DNA from 3 places in the Luteibacter sp. 1214 genome. Region 3 is predicted to be linked to each of the others. Evidence: predicted binding sites of a transcription regulator. Region 3 holds the regulator's gene; each other region holds the start of a gene.
What was found. Region 3 encodes sigma-54, which starts transcription at its own class of promoters, with help from an activator protein. Its sites were predicted from a motif close to TGGCACGNGCNTTGC; they were not measured.
Positions count from the first base shown of each region.

Region 1: fliD (flagellar filament capping protein FliD) is a predicted target of sigma-54. The motif match lies at 4,105-4,119, and genes of this name have one in related genera.
Region 2: pgaA (poly-beta-1,6 N-acetyl-D-glucosamine export porin PgaA) is a predicted target of sigma-54. The motif match lies at 1,786-1,800, and genes of this name have one in related genera.

Region 1 is NZ_JAVDSQ010000004.1:277,797-284,808, reverse strand. Features, by position in the region: gene J2X57_RS12200 (sigma-54 dependent transcriptional regulator) at 1-1,027, opposite strand, end outside; gene J2X57_RS12195 (PilZ domain-containing protein) at 1,319-1,894, opposite strand; gene J2X57_RS12190 (flagellar protein FliT) at 1,924-2,220, opposite strand; gene fliS (flagellar export chaperone FliS) at 2,217-2,633, opposite strand; gene fliD (flagellar filament capping protein FliD) at 2,654-4,018, opposite strand; gene J2X57_RS12175 (flagellin) at 4,155-5,609, opposite strand; gene J2X57_RS12170 (flagellin) at 5,933-7,012, opposite strand, start outside.
Region 2 is NZ_JAVDSQ010000001.1:700,854-707,865, reverse strand. Features, by position in the region: gene pgaA (poly-beta-1,6 N-acetyl-D-glucosamine export porin PgaA) at 1-1,659, opposite strand, end outside; gene J2X57_RS02830 (LysR family transcriptional regulator) at 2,157-3,038, shown strand; gene J2X57_RS02825 (fructosamine kinase family protein) at 3,054-3,914, opposite strand; gene J2X57_RS02820 (low molecular weight protein-tyrosine-phosphatase) at 3,911-4,399, opposite strand; gene J2X57_RS02815 (glucose 1-dehydrogenase) at 4,424-5,155, opposite strand; gene J2X57_RS02810 (helix-turn-helix domain-containing protein) at 5,255-5,653, shown strand; tRNA gene J2X57_RS02805 (tRNA-Ala) at 5,708-5,783, opposite strand; gene J2X57_RS02800 (AraC family transcriptional regulator) at 5,889-6,587, shown strand; gene J2X57_RS02795 (DMT family transporter) at 6,654-7,012, shown strand, end outside.
Region 3 is NZ_JAVDSQ010000003.1:160,072-167,083, reverse strand. Features, by position in the region: gene J2X57_RS09160 (PTS fructose IIA component family protein) at 1-272, opposite strand, end outside; gene rapZ (RNase adapter RapZ) at 311-1,207, opposite strand; gene hprK (HPr(Ser) kinase/phosphatase) at 1,213-2,163, opposite strand; gene raiA (ribosome-associated translation inhibitor RaiA) at 2,279-2,632, opposite strand; gene J2X57_RS09140 (RNA polymerase factor sigma-54) at 2,755-4,242, opposite strand; gene lptB (LPS export ABC transporter ATP-binding protein) at 4,365-5,084, opposite strand; gene lptA (lipopolysaccharide transport periplasmic protein LptA) at 5,089-5,688, opposite strand; gene lptC (LPS export ABC transporter periplasmic protein LptC) at 5,651-6,250, opposite strand; gene J2X57_RS09120 (HAD-IIIA family hydrolase) at 6,247-6,795, opposite strand; gene J2X57_RS09115 (KpsF/GutQ family sugar-phosphate isomerase) at 6,851-7,012, opposite strand, start outside.

The sequences.
Region 1 (7,012 bases), on a different contig from region 3:
GCCACGGGTGACGGCACAGCGCGGTCATGGCGCTCGGCGCGAAGCGCACCGAGGTCAGACCACGCTGCAGCAGGCGCTGATTGAACTCGGCGATCAGGGCCGGCAGGTCTTCGAGGCGCTGGCGCAGGGCCGGCATTTCCAGCGGGAACACGCTCAGGCGATAGAACAGGTCTTCCCGGAAACCGCCGCGCTCGATGGCACCTTCGAGGTCGCGATGGGTCGCGGCGATGATGCGCACGTCGCAGCGCTGCGGGCGATTACCGCCGACGCGCTCGAAAACGCGCTCCTGCAGGACACGCAACAGCTTCACCTGCATCGGCAGGCTCATGTCGCCGATTTCGTCGAGGAACAGCGTGCCGCCCTCGGCCATTTCGAAACGACCCTTGCGGGTGCTGATCGCGCCGGTGAACGCGCCCTTCTCGTGACCGAACAGTTCGCTCTCGAGCAGTTCCGCCGGAATGGCGCCGCAGTTGATCGCGACGAACGGCTTGTCGCGACGCGGCGAGCAGTCGTGAATGGTGCGGGCGACCAGCTCCTTACCGCTGCCGGACTCACCCAGCACGAGGACGCTCGAATCGAACGGCGCCACCTGGCGGATCAGCGCGTTGACGCGCTGCATCGGACCGGACTGGCCGACGAAGCGCAGGTGGTTCTGTACCGGCTGCATGCGCGACTGCAGGGTGCGCAGGGCCTCGGACAGACGCTCGTAGCGGAGCGGCATGTCGATCAGCTCGACGTTGAGGCTCTGCGCGTCGTCGCCGGCGATCAGCGCGCTGGCGACCGGGGAATCGGCCGAGACCAGGAGAGGCAGGTTGCGGCCGTGGCGACCCAGGGCAGCCAGATAGCCTTCGAGTTCGGCTTCGTCTTCCACCGTACCGACATAAGCGGCGCGCCAGCCTTCGGCGGCGTCCGCAGCCTGCATGCGATGAGCGAGCACGGGACGGTAACCCAGGAAAGCCAGCGCGGAAGCGACGGTTTCAGCGCGCGATGCGTCGGATTCGACGACGAGAAAGTTGGAAGACTTCATCCTGAGATACCTCACGTTGCGTGTGATCGAAGGCCCGTGAGCGGGTTCGCGATGGAATCCCGTCGCCTTCGTTGCAAGGTATCAATCAAGGAGCGTGCCAACGCCGGAATTCTGGCGCCACAAGGCCGACATCCACGTAAGTACGGGGCTTGCGGAGGTGTGAGGAAAACCTTTTCGGCAAGTGATGACGACGTGAGGACGCCCCGTGGTGTCAGCCCTGACAACACGCGTCACGAATGTGACGCAGGACGCCACGCGACGTTCCTACGTCACGTGACGTAAAAGGTCACTTCACTCGCCCGAGCCGTCCTGAGGCCGTGCGTGGGCTCGTGCTTCGGCGACCTGGCGGCGGTGCTGGCGGAACACCAGTCGCTCGATACCGTCGCGGACGGACTCCGTCAGGCCCTCGAAGGCGATGAAGCCCTTGCCGTCCGTGGGACCGGCGAGGCGAACGCCCGGCAGCTCCAGCGGGAGGGCCCGGCACACGTCGAAATGCAGCTTCAGCATCACCGGGGTGCCCACGGCGGGCAGGCCGTCCCATGGCAAGGCGGCGCCGGCGGCGTTCACGCGGACCGGAATGCGGGGTGGCAGGACGGACTGAGGCAGAAGGAGCCGGTTGACGATCTCCATCAGGACGTTGAGCTTGGCGTCCAGACGGGCCACTTCCTGGGTCAGGGGGCTGTCGTCCTCGCCAGTGTCACTGCGCCGGTCCATGAGGGCGGACACGGCGACCAGGACATTGGTGTTGCGGTCGTTGATCAAGGCCAGGCCGGCCGGATCGGGACGCTCGGTGATCTCACAGGTGGCGTGAAACCGGGAATCCCAGGCTACGCGATCGGAGAATGCCTTCCACGCTTCGTCAGTCATCCGTCCGTCCCCGCCAAAGGATGTGTCGATCAGAACGAATTATACGCGGCGACGGCGCGGCGAACCCGACGGGACGTGTCCCACTGCGCCGCGGTCTCGTCGCGAGCGGCCGAGACGAGATCCTTGATCAGGCCATCCAGCAACATGATGGACTTCAGCGACTCGAGCGTTTCGGGGGCCGGACGCATGCTGCCCTGCCGCAGGACAGGCTCGCGCTGGGCTTCGAGTTCAGTGAGCTCATCCCAGCGACCTTCGCTGGCGGCCGCATGCATGGACTCGGTAAGGTCGAGGACGCGCGGGAGGTCGCACCAGAGGGTGTCGTTCATGCGCCTGCTCCGGCGAGCTGACGAGCCTCGACCGGGATGGCCACCCAGCTGTCGCGGATCTGCCCGAGCAGGCGCGCGACTTCTTCGAGGGCTTCGGCGTCGTTATGCAGATTGGCGTGTACGAGACGGCGGCTCATATAGTCGTACAGGGCGTCCAGCTGGGAAACCAGCGGCGTGGCCACGTCGTGGTTGAGGCCCGACTGGAGACCGCCGACGATTTCGATCGTCTTCGAGATGGCCTCGCCCTTGCCCGCGACGTTGCCCGTAGCCATGCACGCCAGCGCCAGGCGAATGCGTTCCAGACCGCCATCCATGAGCATGGTGATGAGACCGTGCGAGTCGGCCTGCTCGAGGCCGCCACCGGTGCGGACCTGCTGGTAGGCGCCAGCGCCGCGGGAGTATCCAAGTGCCATGTGGGTTTCCTGTCCTGCGATCAGGACGATTTGGTCAGCGCGTCGAACTGCTGCGTGAGGTAGCTGCTGGTGCTGCTGAGTTTGGTCATCATGGTGTCGAGCGCCGTGTACTGCGTGGTCAGGCGCTTCGTGTAGTCGGTCATGGTCGAGTCCCAGGCGGTCTGCTGATCGGCCAGGTCCTTGAGCTTGGCATTCAGATTGGTGGTGCGCTGGGTCAGGATGCCGCTGGACGAGGTCCAGCCGGTGACCAGCTTGTCGAGTTTCGGCGCGATACCGTTGGTGCCGCTCAGCAGGTCCTTCACGCCACTCGGGTTCGAGCTCAGCGCGGAGCTCAGCTTCGTGTTGTCGAACTTCAGCGTGCCGTCGACCTGGAAAGACACGCCCAGGTCGCTGAGCGAGCGCGGGCTGGCTGTGGCGCCAGTCAGTTGCGAACCCAGCAGCTGGGAGACCTGACTCTTGATCGAATTGACCGTGGCATCGCCGATCAGGGCGCCGACCTGCTGGTTGGTCGCGTCGTACTTGGTCAGCGTGCTGTAGGTCGAAACGAAGGAGTTATAGGCGGTGACCAGCGACTGCATCGCCGTGCTGACCGAGCTGGTGTCGTTGCTGATGGTGATGCTGCTCGAGCCGGTCTTGGCAAGCGACAGCGTCACGCCGTCGATCGCCGTCGAGGTCGTATTGGTGGGACTGCTGGCCGCCGTGCCGTCGACCGTGAACAAGGCGTCCTGCGCCTTGATGGTCGGGGTATCCGTCGCGGGATCGAAATCCAGCTGCGCCAGGCCGCCGTCGCCGCCACTGGAGGTGACCGTGAACGCATTGGCCGCGCCGGTGGTCTGCGAGGTCAGCACCAGATGCGCGCCGTCGGTACCGGTGACGATGCTGGCGGTGACGCCGGGATTGGACTTTGAGTTGTTGATCGCGTCGCGCACGTCCTGCAGCGTGTTCGCCGGCGAGGCGATATCGACGCTCATGGACTTGTCACCCACCGCGATGCTCAGGGTGCCCGTGCCGACCTCGGTCGTCTTCGCGCTGGCGAACGCACCCGAGGTGGTCTTCTGCGAGGTAGCGAGCTGGGTAACGGCGATGTTGTAGACGTTGGCCTTGGCCGTGGAATCCGTCGTCGCCGAGAGGACGGTGGAGTCGCCGATCGAGGTCTTCAGCGTGGAGAACGCGGTGCCGTCGGTCAGGGACTTGATGGCGGCCTGCAAGCTCGTCAGGGACGAGGTGAAATTGCCGATCGCCGAAATCTGCGTGCTGGTGCTGGTCTGAGCCGTCGAGATCTGACTGTCCTTCGCCGCACGCTTGTTGTTCACAAGGTTCGTAACGATGGATGCGACGTCGATGGAGCTGGATCCGAGCGTAACGGTGCTGCTACTGGTGGCCATGAGACTCTCCGTGAAGACGCCTCACTGCCCGGGGCGCCAATTTGTCGACGGCTGACCCCCAGTGGGAGCCAGCCGTGGACAACTAAGCAATTACCCTGCCAACCCGGGGAAGCCCCGGGTTGGCGGTGTCACCGGATTACTGGAGGAGCTTGGTAACGATCTGCTGGCTCTGGTTGGCCTGGGCGAGGACCGAGACGCCGGCCTGCTGCAGGATCTGAGCCGAGGACATGTTCGCCGTTTCCTGAGCGAAGTCGGCGTCGGTGATGGCCGACTTCGACGAGGTCAGGTTCTGCGAGATGTTCTGCAGGTTGGAGATGGTCGACTCGAAGCGGTTCTGCACCGCGCCGAGGGTGGAGCGCAGATCGGAAACCGACTGCAGGGCGGCATCGATGCGGTTGATCGTGTCGTTGGCGCCATCGACCGTCTTCACGCTGGAATCTGCCAGGGTGGAAGTGGTGGATACAGCGATCGCACCAGCGGTGAAGCCCGACGCCGCCGCCTTGGTGCCGCCGACCGTGATGGCCGAAGACGACGAGAACTTCAGCGAGCCGTCGGTGGCGACATAGGCGTTGATGCCTTCGCCCGACTTAGCATTGATGGCGTCGGCCATGTCCTGCGTGGTCTTGAAGGTACCGGTGACGCTGAAGGCGGCATTGCTGCCGACCTGCAGGGTCAGGTCGCCCGCAGCCAGCGTGATCGGCGTGGCGTCACCGACGGCGACGTCGGCCGTACCGGCCGTCGACGTCGTGGTACCGAACAGCGCGGCCGCGCCTGCACCGCCGACGGTCGGCGAGGTTGCACCGTTGGCCGAGTTGGTGAAGGTGAACGTGCCAGCGTTCTGCGTCACCGAGGCGCCGGCGCCGTTGGCCGACAGCTGGTTGTTGATCGCGGTGGCGAGGCCAGCGGCGTTGGTGTAGTCCTGGTTCAGCGTGACCGTCTGGCCGTTGACCGTGAACGACGACGCGGTGGTCGAGAAGTCGAAGTTGGTCGTAGCCTGACCGGCGACCGTCGTGCCCTTGGAGCCGGCAACGGCGGCCGTAGCGACGAGGGACGGGGTGGCGGAACCGGTGGCGAGCTGACCGACCTGGTTGGACTTCATGCCCTGGTTCAGGCTGACGTTGATGACTTCACCGACGTTTGCGCCGACCTGGAAGCTGAGGTTCTGGGCGGAACCGTCCAGGACCTTCATGCCGTTGAAGTTGGTCTGCGTGGCGATACGGGTGACTTCCGACAGACGCTGCTGAACTTCGGCGTCGAGCGCGGCGCGGTCCGAAGAAGAGTTGGAGGCGTTGGTCGACTGAACGGCCAGTTCGCGGATGCGCTGAAGGTTGTTCGTGACTTCGTCGAGGGCCGACTCGGTCGTCTGCGACAGCGAGATGCCGTCGTTGGCGTTCTGAACCGCGCGGTTCAGGCCGTTGATCTGGGTGGTCATGCGGGTCGAGATCGCGAGGCCGGCGGCGTCGTCCTTCGCGCTGTTGATGCGGTTACCCGACGACAGGCGCTCGATCGCGGACGAGAGCTTCGTCTGCGAGGTGCTCAGGTTACGCTGAGCATTCAGCGACATGATGTTGGTGTTGATGGTCAGTGCCATGGGATTGATCCTTTTTAAGCGGAACCGAAATGCCGGAGGTTGTGCGGCGTAGTCCGGCGGGGTTCCGTGAAGGAAGCCTTCCGCCTCAGAGAGGTTTACGGCACGCCGGGAGGAAACTTGAGAACTTTTTCTACCTGTCAACAACTTTCTTGATCGAAACCGTGTAGGCGGTGACGCCCAGGCTCCGTCAGTCAATTTATCGGCAGGGTCGGCTCCGGGTTTAGGGTCAATTTCATAACGCCAGATACGTTGATTCGGCAGCGGAAGTACGCGCCCCGGCGGACTCGCGGGGGCGCCTGAGCCTGTGCCGCCTGGCCGTGGAATTACTCCAGCAATTTGAGGATGAGCTGTTGAGACGAATTGGCCTGTGCGAGCACCGAGACACCCGATTGCTGAAGGATCATGGCCATCGTCTTCTTTGCGGTCTCCTCCGCGATGTCCGAGTCCATGATGGTGCTGCGTGACTCCGTCATGTTCTGCCGGATGCTGTCGAGGTTGCGAATGGTGGACTCCAGGCGATTCTGCACGGCACCCAGCGTGGACCGGGTCGAGCTGACCGATTCCAGTGACGCGTCGACGCGTGCCACCAGGGCGTATGCCGCATCTCGCGTAAGCACCGAGCCATCGGCCAGGGATGTCGCGGTGTCCATGGCGTAATCGCTGGAAAATCCGAGCTTGCCTGCCAGAGCTCCCGACACGCTGACGGCCGACCGCGAATCGAAGCGTAACGACCCGTTTTCACCGACAAAGGCGGAGAGACCGCTTCGTCCGTTGGCATTGATGGCATCGGCGACGCTTTGCGTGTCCCGGAACGATCCGATGATGTCGACGCTCTCGCCGCTGCCATTGGTAAATGAAAGATCGCCTTTAGCCAGGCTGAGGCGGTCGCCCCCTACCCTCACGATGTCCAGTTTGTCGCCGTTGGCGGCAACCCTGAAGTCACGACCGAGCTTGCCTTCGAGAAAGCCACGCGCAGTGTCGACCGTGTCGCCTTTATAGAGCGACCAGTCGACCCTGACGCCATCGTAGTCCACCGTACCCAGGCTCTGCCCGTTGGCGTTGCTCCAGTCCTTCGCAGGATCCTGCGTGAACGCGTAAGGCTTGGAGACGAACGCCGATGCTATATCCACCGAGCCACTCGCCACCTGACCGACCTGATCCGCGCGCATACCCTGCCCAAGGCCCACCTGAATCACTTCGCCCACGTTGGCGCCGACCTGGAAGGTGAAGCGCGAGCCGCTTCCGTCCAGCACTTTCATGCCATTGAAATTGGTTTGCGTGGCGATGCGGGTGATTTCTTCGAGGCGCTCGACCACCTCGTTGTTGAGCGCGCGCCGGTCCACACCGGAGTTCGAGCCGTTGGCCGACTGCAACGCCAGTTCGCGGATGCGCTGTAGGTTGGC
Region 2 (7,012 bases), on a different contig from region 3:
CGTGCGCTTGTTGTCGTCGCTGAAGTTGTCGCGCGACAGGCCCACGCGCGCCCGGGTCAGCTCGCTCGCCCTCCAGGTGACGGCGGTATCCAGCGTCTTCGCTGAAATGCCGTAGTACTGTCCACGGAGCGGCGCGTCTTCGCCCGCGGTGCTGTAATCGGTCGCCCAGGTCCAGTGATCGGTGATCGACCAGTCAAAGCCGGCCTCGAGGGCGGTCTTGCCGACATAACGGTCGGCGGCGGGAAGGGCTCGCACATATGCCTCGAGGCCACGGGCATAGCCGATCACGCCCACGCCGACGCGTGAGCGACGCACGTCGCCCTCGGGCAGGTCGGCGGTCGAATAGCGGGCCAGTGCCAGCACACGCCAGTGATCGTCGATCAGCGGGCTGGCGGCCGACGCCTGGGTCGTGGCGTCGCGGTCGCCGAAGTCGGGGCTGGAGCCCTTGCCCTGTTCGGTGCTCAGATCGAACTGCCAGCCGCGCTCGCGGTTCCACGACTGCACGGCGCGGGCGACGCGCCCATTGCGGTCGGCCAGGGTCTGCGCGACGCCCAGGTCTTCGTCCACGCTTTCATAATCGTTGAGCACGCGCGCGGCATCGGCTTCACCGATGTAAGCGCCGACATCGCGGCGGTCGAGCGTGCCGGCGATGTTGAAGTCTTCCTGCGCGCGGCGTGGCCAGCCGCGCGCCAGCTCGACCATGCCGAGCTCGCGACGGATCTGCGAGTTGGCGGGCGCCTCGCGCGACAGCGGAAGAAGGCGGTCGTACGCGTCGGCCGGCATGTCGACGTATTCGCGGAGCGTGGCCGCGTTGAGATCGGCATCGACCTTGCGCTGGTTCTGGATCGGCGCACGGATACCGGGCACACGCGTCCATGTCGGCTCTTTCGCGGCGAGCGCATCGATGGTCTGGATGGCCTTGTCCGTCTGCCCGGATTCCAGGTAGGCGTACATCAGGCCGATGCGTGGTTCGAAATCGGCGGCGCCATAGGGACCCGGGTCCTTGGCAATGCTGTCTTCGTAAAGGGTTGCGGCTTCCGCGGGCCGGCGCCTGACCAGCAGCGCATCGGCGACGGCGCGCTCGACGTAAGCGGGCAGGGCGACGTTACGCTGGCGAAGCGCGTCGTAACGCGTGACCACCTCGTCCGCGCGACCGGCCTGGTCCAGCGCCACCAGCAGATCCAGCTCCGCGCGCTGGCGCAGGCCCTCGTCCAGCTGAGGATCGTCCGCGAGGCGACGGGCATCGGCCACGGCGCGGTCGGCCTCGGCGTAGGGTGCGCGCGGATCGGCGGGCTCGCCGTTAGCCCAGCGTATCTCGTGGGCGATGTGATCGGCGTCCAGATGAACGCGATCGCCCACGCTCTGGGGCGGCTGCAAGCGAGCCGCCAGTTCCCTGGCGCGCGTCGTCGCGCCCATTTCCGTCAATAAAGCGACGTTGAGCGTCTGTGCCTCGCGATCGTCCGGCCAACGGGCCAGTACCTCCTGGCAGTGCGCCAGCGCGTCGACGCGGTGCCCCGCGCTACGCTCGTCGCGTGCCTTCGCCATCAGTGCGTCGCGTTCGGAAGGCGCCGCGGCCAGCGCCAGAGGCCCGTGCAGAGCCAGCGCCAGTGCGAGACACAAGCGTGCCCTGGGCACGCGCGCGGTGCGCGGCGGTGTCATCGAATTGATTCCCATCCTGCCAACATGACCTGTATCAGCCACTGCGAATGTCCATTCCCGGCAAGTGGCGGTAAGCGTTTGAGGCACCGAATCCCGTTCGCGCCGGCGCAGCCTGCCATGGTAAAGGCAAGCTGCATGCCAAGTGATGCATCAAGTACCGGATCAGCCGGGCTTCGGCGTCGCGCGTTCAGGTCCACGATGTTCGAGGACACGTCAGCGGACGCGACACCGTGATGACCGTCACCGGCGACGTGAAGTACGGCCCGACGACTGTTTTGGATGCGCACGGCTTCGCCGGTGGTTGCCGAATTGCGTGGGCAGTACGGGGCGACCGTGCAGGTGGGTGGGCGCCTCGATCGCCTTGCGGAGGCGGGGACTATCGTTATTCCAGGCTGGCTCGTTTCGCGGGCGAGAACGACTAGCAGCCCTTGGCGTGAGGGTCGATAATGACCATAAGTTCGTTCGCGCGAATAATCTCTCACGGATAAGAGAATCTTATGATTCAACCGCAATGGCTGGAGAGCTTCCGGCAGCTTGCCGACCTCGGTAACTTTACCCGTGTCGCTGAGCGACTGGGTGTCACCCAGGCCGCCATCAGCCAGCACATCCGTCAGCTCGAGGACCGGCTGGGCCCCCTGGTGATTCGCCGGCCCCGAAGCATCGAACTGATGCCAGCCGGCCTCGCGCTACTGGACTACTGCCGTGACGTGGACCGCGCCGACAAGGCGCTGAAGCTGCGCCTGTCGGATGTCGACGCGCTGGAGGGCGAGGTCAGTCTGATTACGCCTGGAAGCATTGGCTTGTCGCTGTATCCGCTATTGCTGGATCTGCAGCAGGCGAATCCGGGGCTTGTCATTCGCCATCGCTTTGCCCCGGACAGCGAAGTTCGCGCGGCGGTGATGGAAAGCCGCTATGAAATCGGTCTGATGAGCCTGCGGCCCGATGACGAATCGCTGGCCGCCGAGCCGTTTACGACTGAGGCGCTGGAACTGGTCGCTCCTGCCGACCGCGCTGTGAAGGATTGGAAGGATCTCGTCCAGATTGGCTTTATTGACCATCCCGACGGTCAGGCGATGGCGACGCGGCTCCTGGCGCGTCAGTTTCCCGGTGCCGGTGGTCTTAAGGGTGTTCCCGTCGCAGGGTTCAGTAACCAGATCGGGCTGATTCTGGAGCCGGTAGCGCGCGGACTTGGCTTCACGGTGATTCCGGAGCATGCGCGTCGTGCGTTTGCGCGGCAGGAGGCTATCCAGGTGGTGAGTGGAGCCGATCCTGTCGTTGATACGCTTTGGCTGGTGCGTCGAGTGGAGTGGGCGTTGTCGATGAGGGCGATGCGGGTGGTGACGTATTTGCGCGAACGCCTGGGTGCGTCGAGTCGCTGACGGCCGGGCGAATCGTCAGACGCCCAGTTTTCCGAGTGTGCTGTCGAGCGGGGCGTGGTACGAGCCGCCGAACAAGCGCACGTGCATCAACAGCGGATACAGCTGGTAGAGGTGCCGCCTCGTCGTCATGAATCCGCGTTCGAGCGGCCGGATCTCGCTATACCCCTCGAAGAAGGCCGGCCCGACACTGCCGAACAGCGTCGCCAGCGCAAGGTCGACCTCACCATCACCGCGATAGATGGCCGGATCGATAAAGCATGCCCCGCCCTGGGCGGTGGCGAGCATGTTGCCTCCCCACAGATCGCCATGCACGAGTGACGGTTGCACCGCCGGATCGATCCACTCGCCGAGACGCCGGGCCACGGCATCGATGCGATGGCGGTACGCCGCAGGAAGTTCACCGGCGTCGTCCGCCAGTCCCGCCATATAAAGCAGGCGCCGGTCGCGAAAGAACGCGATCCAGTCGCGATCGAACGTATTCGGTTGCGGGATGCTGCCCATCACCGTGTCGTGCCCATATCCGAACTCATCGCCCACGGGCTGCGCATGCATGGTCGCGATAGCGCGACCGGCGGCGCGCTGCACCTCGTCGTCGAAGCCTCGGCCGCCATCGTCGACCCACGCCAGTACGAGTGCATCGTCATCGACCGCCAGCGTCTCGGGCACGGGGAGCCCGGCGGCACGCAAGTCATCGAGCATGCTCGCCTCGAGCGTCAGCGCGACTTGTCCCGGTCGACGGAACTTGGCCATGACGTGGCTGCCATCCTGCCGCTCGACACGAACGCTGCGCGCGATGTCGCCGCCGGAGAGCGTATGCAGGCGGGCAGGGCGCTCGCCCAGGAGCTGCCCGAGATGGTCGAGTTCCGAAACGGTCACCGTGCGGCGGGCTCTCGGAGCTTACGAATCACGCCATCGACGCCGCGCTCGATCATGTCGAACGCGTGCACGAAATCCTTCGCCGAGCCGTACCACGGATCGGGCACGTCGAGGCCTTTCGGACCGTCCGCATAGTCCATCAGCAGCCCGACCTTGTCCGCCGCGTCGGGTGCGACACGGCGGAGGGCGTCGATGTGTGACCCGGTCATGCCCAGCACGAGGTCGTAGTCCTCGAAGTCCCTGGCGGTGACGCGGCGCGCGCGATGTGTCGGCATGGCGACGCCACGTCGACGCAACTCGGTCAGCGCGCGCGAGTCGGGCGGATTGCCGATCTCTTCACCGCTGACGGCCGCGCTGTCGACGCGGACGTCCCAGCCCAGTTCGGCCGCCTTGTGCAGAAGCAGGGCATGGGCGGTGGGAGACCGGCAGATATTGCCGGTGCAGATGAAAAGGACGGAAGGCGTGGTTTTAAGGTCGGAAGTCATCCCATGACCATAAAGCAAAACCGGTCAGACCTGTGTCATGCCGCCGTCGATGCACAATTCCGCGCCCGCGATGAAGCTGCTCTCGGACGAGGCCAGGAACAACGCCGCCGCGGCGACCTCATCGGGTCTGCCCATACGGCCGAGGGGTATGCGGGCGGTCAGCGTCTCGCGCACCTCATCGGAAGCGGCAGCCATCATTTCGGTGTCGACCGGGCCCGGGCTGAGCGTGTTGACGCGGATGCCGCGGCTGACCAGCTCGGCAGTCCAGGTGCGGGCATACGAGCGCAGCGCCGCCTTGCTTGCGGCGTAGGTGCCGTAGCCATACACGCCGATCGCATCCGCGATGGACCCGATCAGCACGATTGTGCCGCCCGGGGGCATGTGCGGCACCGCTTTCTGCACGGTGAATGCCGCGGCACGGACGTTGAGGTCGAAGATGCCGTCGAAGTGCGCTTCGGTGATGTCGTCGACCAGGCTGTATTCGCTGATGCCCGAGTTGACCACGAGGGTGTCGACGCGACCCTTGCGGGCGACGACCGTGGCGAAGACGCGGTCTAGCTGGTCGGCGTCGGTAACGTCGGCCTGCACGGCTGCGGCGTTGGCGCCGAGGCTGGCGATGGCGTCATCGAGTGTCGCCTGGCGGCGGCCGACGATGAAGACATAGGCACCTTCGTTGACGAAGCGCTGGGCGATGGCGAGCCCGATCCCGCTGCCACCGCCGGTAACGACGGCGATTTTTCCACTGAGTTGCGACATGACGATGCTCCGGAAGGACTTGAAGCATCATGGTATACGGCGTATATCTACGGTCAATTATGCACTTTGAAGTGCGTAGGTATACGCGAGGTTATCTCCATGCCGCCCAGGCTTCCGCTCCCCGACGACGAAGTCGCGCTGATCGACGTGCGCGAAACCAAACCGATCCTCGACCAGATCGCCAACAAGTGGTCGGTGATGATCCTCAGCGTGGTCTGTGAAAACCCGGTGCGATTCAATCAGCTGCTGCGCCGGCTGGAAGGGATCACGCATAAGGCTCTGACCGAGGCGCTGCGACGGCTGGAGCGGAACGGTCTGGTTGCGCGGCGCGTGCTGCCGCTGTCGCCCGTCGCGGTGGAGTACTCGATCACCCCGCTGGGGCGTACGCTAAAGGATCCGTTCGATGCGCTGTGCATCTGGGCCAGCCGACACGGGCAGGCGATGGCGCAGGCGCAGTCGGACTACGACGAGCGCCGGCTGGACCACGAGGCCTCGTAAAGCAAAACAGCGCGAGGTGCGGAAGCACCACGCGCTGTTTTGTCGGTATCGGATTGGTGGAGCCTGGGGGGATCGAACCCCCGACCTCGTCATTGCGAACGACGCGCTCTCCCAGCTGAGCTAAGGCCCCACACGAGCCACAAATGTTAGCAGGGGAACAGCGGGTCGCCAAGCCCTCGCGCGCCGACGGGATGAAGGCTTGCCGGCTACGGTCGGTGGGCGGCAGACTGGCGGCATGTCGAGCCCGGCCATCCATCTGCGCAGTTACAGCCGGCCCACCGGCCTTGACCGGCACGACTACGCGCAGTGGGTGATCCCGCTGCATGGCGACCTCGAGTTCGAGCTGGGCGGTCGGGGAAATCGCCTCGGTCAGCTGCAGGGCGCCTTCGTGGCCGCAGGCGAGCTGCATGACGAGTCGGGCGTGGCCGATGACACGGTGCTGATCCTCGACTGTCCGCCGCCGCGGCTCGACGACGTTACGCATGAGACGCTGAGACAACGGCGCTGGCTGGCGTTACCGGCGGATGCGAAACGACGGTTGCCGCCCCTGGTTGCGCGGGGCGATGCTGAAGGTCTGTTGTCCCTGTTGCTGCTGCACTTCGCACCGGAGTCGCGAACCACGCGACTGCACACCTTGTGTGCGCGGATCGACGCCTGTCCGGATGCGATGTGGACCGTCGAGCGGATGGCGCTGGAGGTGGGCGTCAGCGTGAGTCGCCTGCATGCCTTGTTCGTCGGCTATTTCGGGCGCTCCCCGCAGGCCTGGTTGACGGCATGTCGCCTGCAACGCGTAAAACATGCGCTTGCGTACACCTCGCACACCATCGCTGACATCGCACAGGCGGCCGGATACTCCGAGCACAGCGCGTTGACCCGGGCGTTTCGTCGTGAACTGGGTATGTCACCGGCAGAGTGGCGACGCGGTCAGCAGTAGGCTGGGTCAAGCCCGCGCGGTACGCCTTCGCTAGGCTGTGGCTTCCGTCCTCGGTGACCTCCTTTGATGCGCAGATCTCTTGTTCGCGGTATGGCCAGCGGCGCGGCAGCTGGCGCGCTGTGGGGAACCGTATTCCTCGTTCCCGCCGTATTGAACGGCTTCAGTCCCTTCGAACTGAGTATCGGGCGCTATGTCGCCTATGGTCTCGTATCGGCCGTTGTTTTAGGCGTGAACGCACGGCCACTGATGCGGCGACTGGATCGGTCAGCCTGGTGGGGCCTGGTGTGGCTGAGCCTGTCGGGAAATCTCGTCTACTACTTGCTGCTGGCGTTTGCCGTGCAGTCGGCGGGCGGCGCGGCCACATCGCTTATCGTGGGGCTGGTGCCGGTGGTAGTCGCGGTCGTCGCCCGACACGACGCGGATGC
Region 3 (7,012 bases):
ACGCACCGCAGGTGAACGCCGAGCTCGGCCAGCGAGAGGCCGATATTGCACGGGGTGGCGCCGTAAAGGTCGGCGAGCACCAGGACGCCGTCACCATGGTCGAGGTCGCGCGCATGCTTCGCGGTCAGCGTGCGCATGACGTCGGGATCCGAACTGGGTGGAACCTCGACGGCATCGACTTCGAGTGGCAGCTTGGGCATGACGTGGCGGGCCGCCGAAATCAGCGCCTTGCCGACGGCTTCGTGGGTCATGAGGAGGACGCCGACGCTCATCGCCCGGTTTCTCGCACTGGCATGGGCTGGGTCATGGCTCACTCTAGCTCGCGATGAAAGGTAAGTACGTTGCCGCGTTCCGAGCGGAAATGCTGGGCCAGCTTCTCGACCAGATAGACCGAGCGGTGACGCCCGCCCGTGCAGCCGATCGAGACGGTGACATAGCTACGATCCTCGCCCTCGAAGCGCGGCAACCAGGTATCGAGCCAGCGGGCGACGTCCGCATAGTACTCGCCCACGAGTGGATTCGCGTCGAGGAACTCGCGTACGGGGAGGTCGCGGCCCGAGAACGGGCGCAGCCGGGGGTCCCAGTGGGGGTTGGGCAGGCAGCGGGCGTCGAAGACGAAATCGGCGTCGGAGGGCAGGCCGCGGCGGTAGGCGAACGACTCGAAGAGCAGTGTCGTGCCATCCGAGGCGGCGGCGTACCCCGTGGCGAACAGCCGGCGCAGCTGATGGACGTTGAGGTCGCTGGAGTCGATGACCTTTTCCGCGATCGAGACTAGGGGCCGCAGCAGGCGACGTTCTTCGGCGATGGAATCGGCCAGCGACAGTTTTTCCGCCGCCAGCGGGTGACGGCGGCGGGTCTCGGAGTAGCGCTTGATCAGGACGTCGTCGCGACTGTCCAGGAAGATCAGATGGACGTGGACACCCGCTGTGGAAAGCTCGGACAACACGTGGGGCATGCGCGAGAGATCGATGCGCCGGTTGCGCACGTCGACGCCCACGGCGATGCGACGGCGCGGTCCATGCTCGCCCTGGCTGACGGCGGCGACGAGCTGGGGAATCAGCTCGGCGGGCATGTTGTCGACGCAGTAAAACTCGAGGTCTTCCAGCGCGCGCAGGGCGACCGTCTTGCCGCCGCCGGACATGCCGGTGAGGACGACCAGATGGATGGCGCCGGGTTCGACGATGGGGCTCATGGTTTCCTCGGTCACGTCGGTCACCATGGCGGCAGGCGACGCATCTGGTGCGCCTGACGGTCGATGAAGGTCTGTGCGGGATCGATGCCCTTGCTTTTGAGCACGTGATTGCGCACGGCCGCCTCGACCAGCACCGCGAGGTTGCGGCCGGGCGCGACGGGAATGGTGATCTTGGGGACGTCCACATCCAGCACGTTACGCCGGCTGACGTCGCCGGTAAGGCGGGTCATCGCGTCGATGTCTTCACCCGAGGTCAACGGCTTGAGGTGCACGACCAGACGCAGGTATTTCGATGGCTTGACCGCCGTGTGGCCGAACATCTCGCGGATGTTGAGCACGCCCAGGCCGCGCACCTCGAGGAGGTCCTGCAGCAGCTCGGGGCAGGCACCGTCGATGACGTCTGGCGCAATGAGGGTGAATTCGGTCGCGTCGTCGGCGACCAGGCGGTGGCCGCGACTGATGAGTTCCAGCGCCAGCTCGCTTTTGCCGGAGCCCGGGTCGCCGGTGATCAGCACGCCGATGGAGAACACCTCGAGGAATACGCCATGAAGCGTGACCCGGGGTGCGAGCGTGCGCGCCAGGTGGTACTGCAGATACGTGAGCAGCTCGTGCCCGCGCTTGGTGCTCTGCCACAACGGCGTGTCGGTTTCTTCCGCGACTTCGCGCAGATCGGACGGGATCGACTGGTCTTTCGTGACGATCAGCGCGGCCGGCTGGTAGGCGGCGATCTTGTGGATGACCTCCCAGCGCTGGCGCGATTCGAGGCCGTCGAGGTAGTTGAGCTCCTCCGTGCCGATGATCTGCACCTTGTTCGGGTAGATCACGTTGAGGTAGCCGACCAGCGAAGGACGGCGGCTCTGCTTGGCATTGGGCTCGAGCACGCGGGCCTCGCCGCGCATGCCGGCGGCCCAGCGAAGCGCCATACGTTCGTAGACGCCGTCGAAGAGTTGTCTGGCGGTGAGCCGATCCACGCGGGTGATCCCTTTAGATAGCGAAGCCGGCGCGAGGGCGCCGGCTGGGCTATTGTGCCATCAACACGCGGGAGGAGGCCCGGCGGCGCGCGCGAGCGGCCGCCGGGCGCTCTCGTCAGTCGGTGCTGGCGACGCGCGCGTCGCGGCCTTCAGCGTTGTGATGATCCTTGAGCTTCTCTTTGTGCTTGCGAAGCTGGTCGGCGAGTTTGCCGATCATGGCGTCGATGGCGGAATAAAGCGTGTCGCCCTTGTTGTCGTCTTCCAGGCGGGCCACGCCTTCGCCATGGAGCCGGGTGCCGGCACAGTGCAGGGTGCCTCCGGCCTTGTGCTCGTTCTTATCGACGGAAAGGACCACGTCGAGGGCTTTGATATTGTCGAAAAGGCGTTCGAAGCGGCCGATTTGCTGTTCCACGCGCTCGCGCAGAGCGGGGGTGATATGGACGTGCTGGCCGCTGATCTGGATTTGCATGACGCCTCCTTCTTGCTGAGGGTGTCGCCTTATGGCGACGAGATCGGAACGGCGGGGTTGCCGCTCCTCAAGCCTGAATTGATGAGACCGTGGACCTCCGCCGGGGTTCCCCCCGATGTTTCTCAACCTGCGCGAACGCGTTCGCTGGAGCTGGGAATTCGCATCGCTTCACGGTACTTGGCCACCGTACGGCGTGCGACCTGAATTCCGCGTCGATGGAGCTCCTCGGCAAGCGCCTGGTCGGACAAGGGGCGGCGTGCGTCCTCGCCCGTGATCAGCTTACGCAACATGGCCTGGATGGCGGTGGCGGATGCGCTGCCGCCGTCTTCGGTCGCCACGCCACTGGAAAAGAAATGCTTGAGTTCGAAGGTGCCGCGCGGCGTGTGCATGTATTTCCGGGTGGTGACCCGTGAAATCGTCGATTCGTGCATGCCGACTTCTTCGGCGACCTCACGCAACACCAGCGGATGCATGGCCTCGGGGCCGTAATCGAGGAAGGCGCTCTGGCGGCGGACAATGACTTCCGCGACCTTGGTCAGGGTTTCGGCGCGCGACTGCAGGCTTTTCAGCAACCAGCGGGCTTCCTGCAGCTGGCCTTTCATCCAGGTGGCGTCGTCGCCGCGTGCGCGGGCGATGAGGTTGCAGTAATGCTGGTTCAGGCCGAGCCGGGGCTGCGCGTCGGGGTTGAGGCTGACCGTCCAGCGCCCCGCTTCCCGCCGCGCGTACACGTCGGGCGCGACATATTCGACGGGCGTGGCATCCAGCGCGGCGCCCGGGCGCGGATCGAGGCTGCGGATCAGCGCCGCGGCGCTGGCCACCTCGTTCTCGGCGGCCTTGAGCCGACGGGCGATCTTGACGCTGTCGTTTCGCGCGAGGAGCTCCAGCTCTTCAAGGACGATACGGATCGCCAGGTCGCGGAACGGTGTTTCGGTCGAAAACTGCGAGAGCTGGCAGAGCAGACAGTCGCGCAGATCGAGGCTGGCGATGCCGGTGGGATCGAACCGCTGCACGCGCTGGCGTACCGCTTCGATCTCCTCGGCACTGGCCCGCAGTTCGGCGGGCAGCGCGACTTCCACCGCCTCGACTCCGTCGCGCAGGTAACCGTCCTCGTCCAGCGCGTGGATGATCGCGGTGGCGATCGCGTGGTCGCGTGGGGAGAACTGGGAAAGATTGAGCTGCCACTCCAGGTGCTGTTGGAGGCTTTCCGGCGCGGCGTTCTGCGGCTCGAAACCGTCTTCGTCACCACCGTTGGCACGCGATGGGGCGCCGGCGTAGTCACCCGCCTCGCCGTGGAAGCGATCGTCGTCCCACTCGGGGGCGAGTTCTTCGGACGGGGTGGCGGTGGACTCGTCCTCCTTCGAGGACTTGGCCGGGAGCTCCTGGCGGGAGGGGAACTCGGCGTCGAAACCGTTCTCGTCGGCGGCGTCGCCTTCGGCATCCGCGTCGGACTCCGCATCTTCGGCAAACTCAAGCAGCGGGTTGCTCTCCGCGATCTGGCGGAGTTCCGCTTCGAGCTCCAGCTGCGACAGCTGGAGCAGCCGAATGGCCTGCTGTAGCTGCGGCGTCAGCGTGAGCTGCTGATGCAGACGAAACTGAAGTCCGGGTTTCATGCCTTCGATGCGTGAGGTGTCGAATCCATCGTAACCCCTTGCGGCCTCCACAAACCAGCGGTCGGGTCGGCTGGCTCTTCCGGCCGGATTCGCGCGTCGGTCCGGACGGCCGGTGACGCGCTCTAAATGCGGAATTCACGACCCAGATACACCTCGCGCACCTTCTCATCGGCGAGGATGTGCTGAGGAGTGCCGCGAGAAAGCACTTCGCCGTCGTTGAGGATGTATGCGCGGTCGCAGATACCGAGCGTTTCCCGGACGTTGTGATCGGTGATCAGCACCCCGATGCCGCGTTCCTTGAGGTGTCGAACGATGCGCTGGATCTCGCCCACGGAGATGGGGTCGACGCCGGCGAACGGCTCATCGAGCAGCATGTAGCGCGGGCGTGCCGCCAGCGCCCGGGCGATCTCGACGCGGCGACGCTCGCCGCCGGACAGGCTGATGCCCTTCTGATCGGCGATGTGCGCGATCTTCAGTTCGTCGAGCAGGCTGTCGAGTTCGTCGTCGCGCTGCTTCTGCGTCATGCCGTCGCGCAGTTCGAGCACCGCCATGATGTTGTCCGACACGCTGAGGCGGCGGAAGACCGAGGCTTCCTGCGGCAGATATCCGATGCCGAGCTTGGCGCGCGCGTGCATGGGCAGGCCGGTGATGTCCTGCTGATCGAGCTTGATTACGCCCGCGTCGGCCTGGATCAGCCCGACCACCATGTAGAAGCAGGTCGTCTTGCCGGCGCCGTTGGGGCCGAGAAGGCCGACGACCTCACCTTCGCGAATGGAGAAGGCGAAGTCACGGACTACCTTGCGTGCGCGGAAGCGCTTCTGCAGGCCTTGGGCTGAAAGCATCGGGTCAGGGCTTCCTGGCAGGTGCGGCCGCAGCCGCCGGAGTGGGGCAGGCGCCGGCCGCCTTGGCGGGTGCGCCCGGCGTGGTGCTCTTCGGCTGGAAGGTCATGTGTACGGGTGCGGGACCGTTGCTTTCGCCCGTCATCGTGCTGTTCTGGGTGTTATAGGTGAGCTTGTCGCCATCGGCACTGCCCTTCGCCGGCTGGTTGACATGGGCACCGCCGGTCAGCACGGCAAAGTCCTTGTCGATCTTGTAGTCGATGTTGGAAGCCTTGCCGTCCATGGGCTGATCGCAGTCGTCCAGCTGATGGATGGTGGCGGGGCTGCCGTCGACGACCACCCGGTTGAGCTGGCTGTCGGCGTCGAAATAGCCCGTCGCCTTGCTGCCGGTGATCTTCAGGGTGCCCTGGGTCAGGACGACGCTTCCCGTCCAGATCACCTTGCCGTTGGGCTGCTGGGAGCCATCGAACGACTTGGAGACGACGTCGGCCGGCTGGTTGCGATCGGACTGCTTGGCGGCGGCCGGCAGGCTGGCCACGAGCGCCAGGCCAAGCAGCGCAAGCAGCGCGTTAGCGCTTGGGCGGCAGATACGTGGTGTGGACTGCATCGAGAAGCTCCAGGTGCTTGGTATCGAGATTGGCGCGCATGCCAACGCCGTTCATTGTAGAGGTTCCCTGGACGATACGGGCCGCTTCGGCGGTCTCCAGGTAGTTCCGCTTGGGCCACGCGGTGACCTCGGAGGTGTCGATGCTGGCCGGCGGCGTCTGCGCGAAGGCAACGCGGTCCATATGCACCTTGCCCTGCAGCTTCAGCATGCTGCCGTCCTTGTTGACCCACCCGTACTGCGAATGCCCCTTCCACGGCGGCACATCGACTTCCTTGGTCGATGGCAGCACGAAATCGGGCGCATTGATGTACAGCGAATCGTCACCTTCGCGGCGCTCCAGATGTGGCGCGATGAGCGTGAAGGCCAGCTTGCCCTGTTCGTTGTAGGAGTCGAGGTCGAAGTTGGTCAGAACGTAGCCCGAGCGCGGCGGACCGACGAAGTCCTGCAGCTTCTTCTCCGGGGCGACCCAGTAGTAGAGCAGTACGCTGGCGCCCAGCGCGACCAGGAGCATGCCGGCGATACCGCCGGTACTGCGGTCCTTGAGCAGATTGAAGGCGCTCACAGCCAGCGGTCCCGTTCGGCTTCGGCCTTGCCCTGGGCGGCGAGAATCATGTCGGCGACCTCGCGGGCGGCGCCGTAGCCGCCGGACAGCCGGGTGCGCCAATGGGCGCGCTCGGCCACCCAGGGGTGGGCATTGGCCACGGCGACGGCCAGACCGGCGATACCCATGGCCGGCAGGTCCGGCAGATCGTCGCCGACAAAAGCGGCCTGGTCCGGCGTAAGGCGGAGGGCGTCGAGCAGGGCGGTCAGGCAGGCCCGTTTGTCCTTCTGGCCCTGATAGACGTGAGGAATACCCAGTTCTTCGGCGCGCAGCGACACCGGATGACTGATCCGCGCCGTGATGATCGCGACCTTGATGCCGTTTTCCTGAAGGCGTTTCAGGCCCAGACCGTCATGCACATGGAACACCTTGGTCTCGCGGCCGTCCTCGGCGTACCAGAGGCGGCCGTCCGTCAGGGTGCCATCCACGTCGAAGACGACGACGCGCACGCGGGCGGCGCGTTCGGCGATATCGGCGGGGATGTCGGTGTAGTGGGTGTAGGCCATGGGCTTCGATATGGGGACGAAAAGGACGCGCTCGAGGCGCGCCGGGACCGGGTCGTCAGACGACGCGGGCGCGGAGCAGGTCGTGGATGTTGAGCGCGCCGACCACCTGGCCGGAGGGGTCGGTGACCAGCAGCGCGTTGATCTGGTGTTTTTCCATCAGCTGGGCGGCTTCGACGGCCAGCTTGTCCGAGCCGATGGTCTTGGGGCCGCGGGTCAT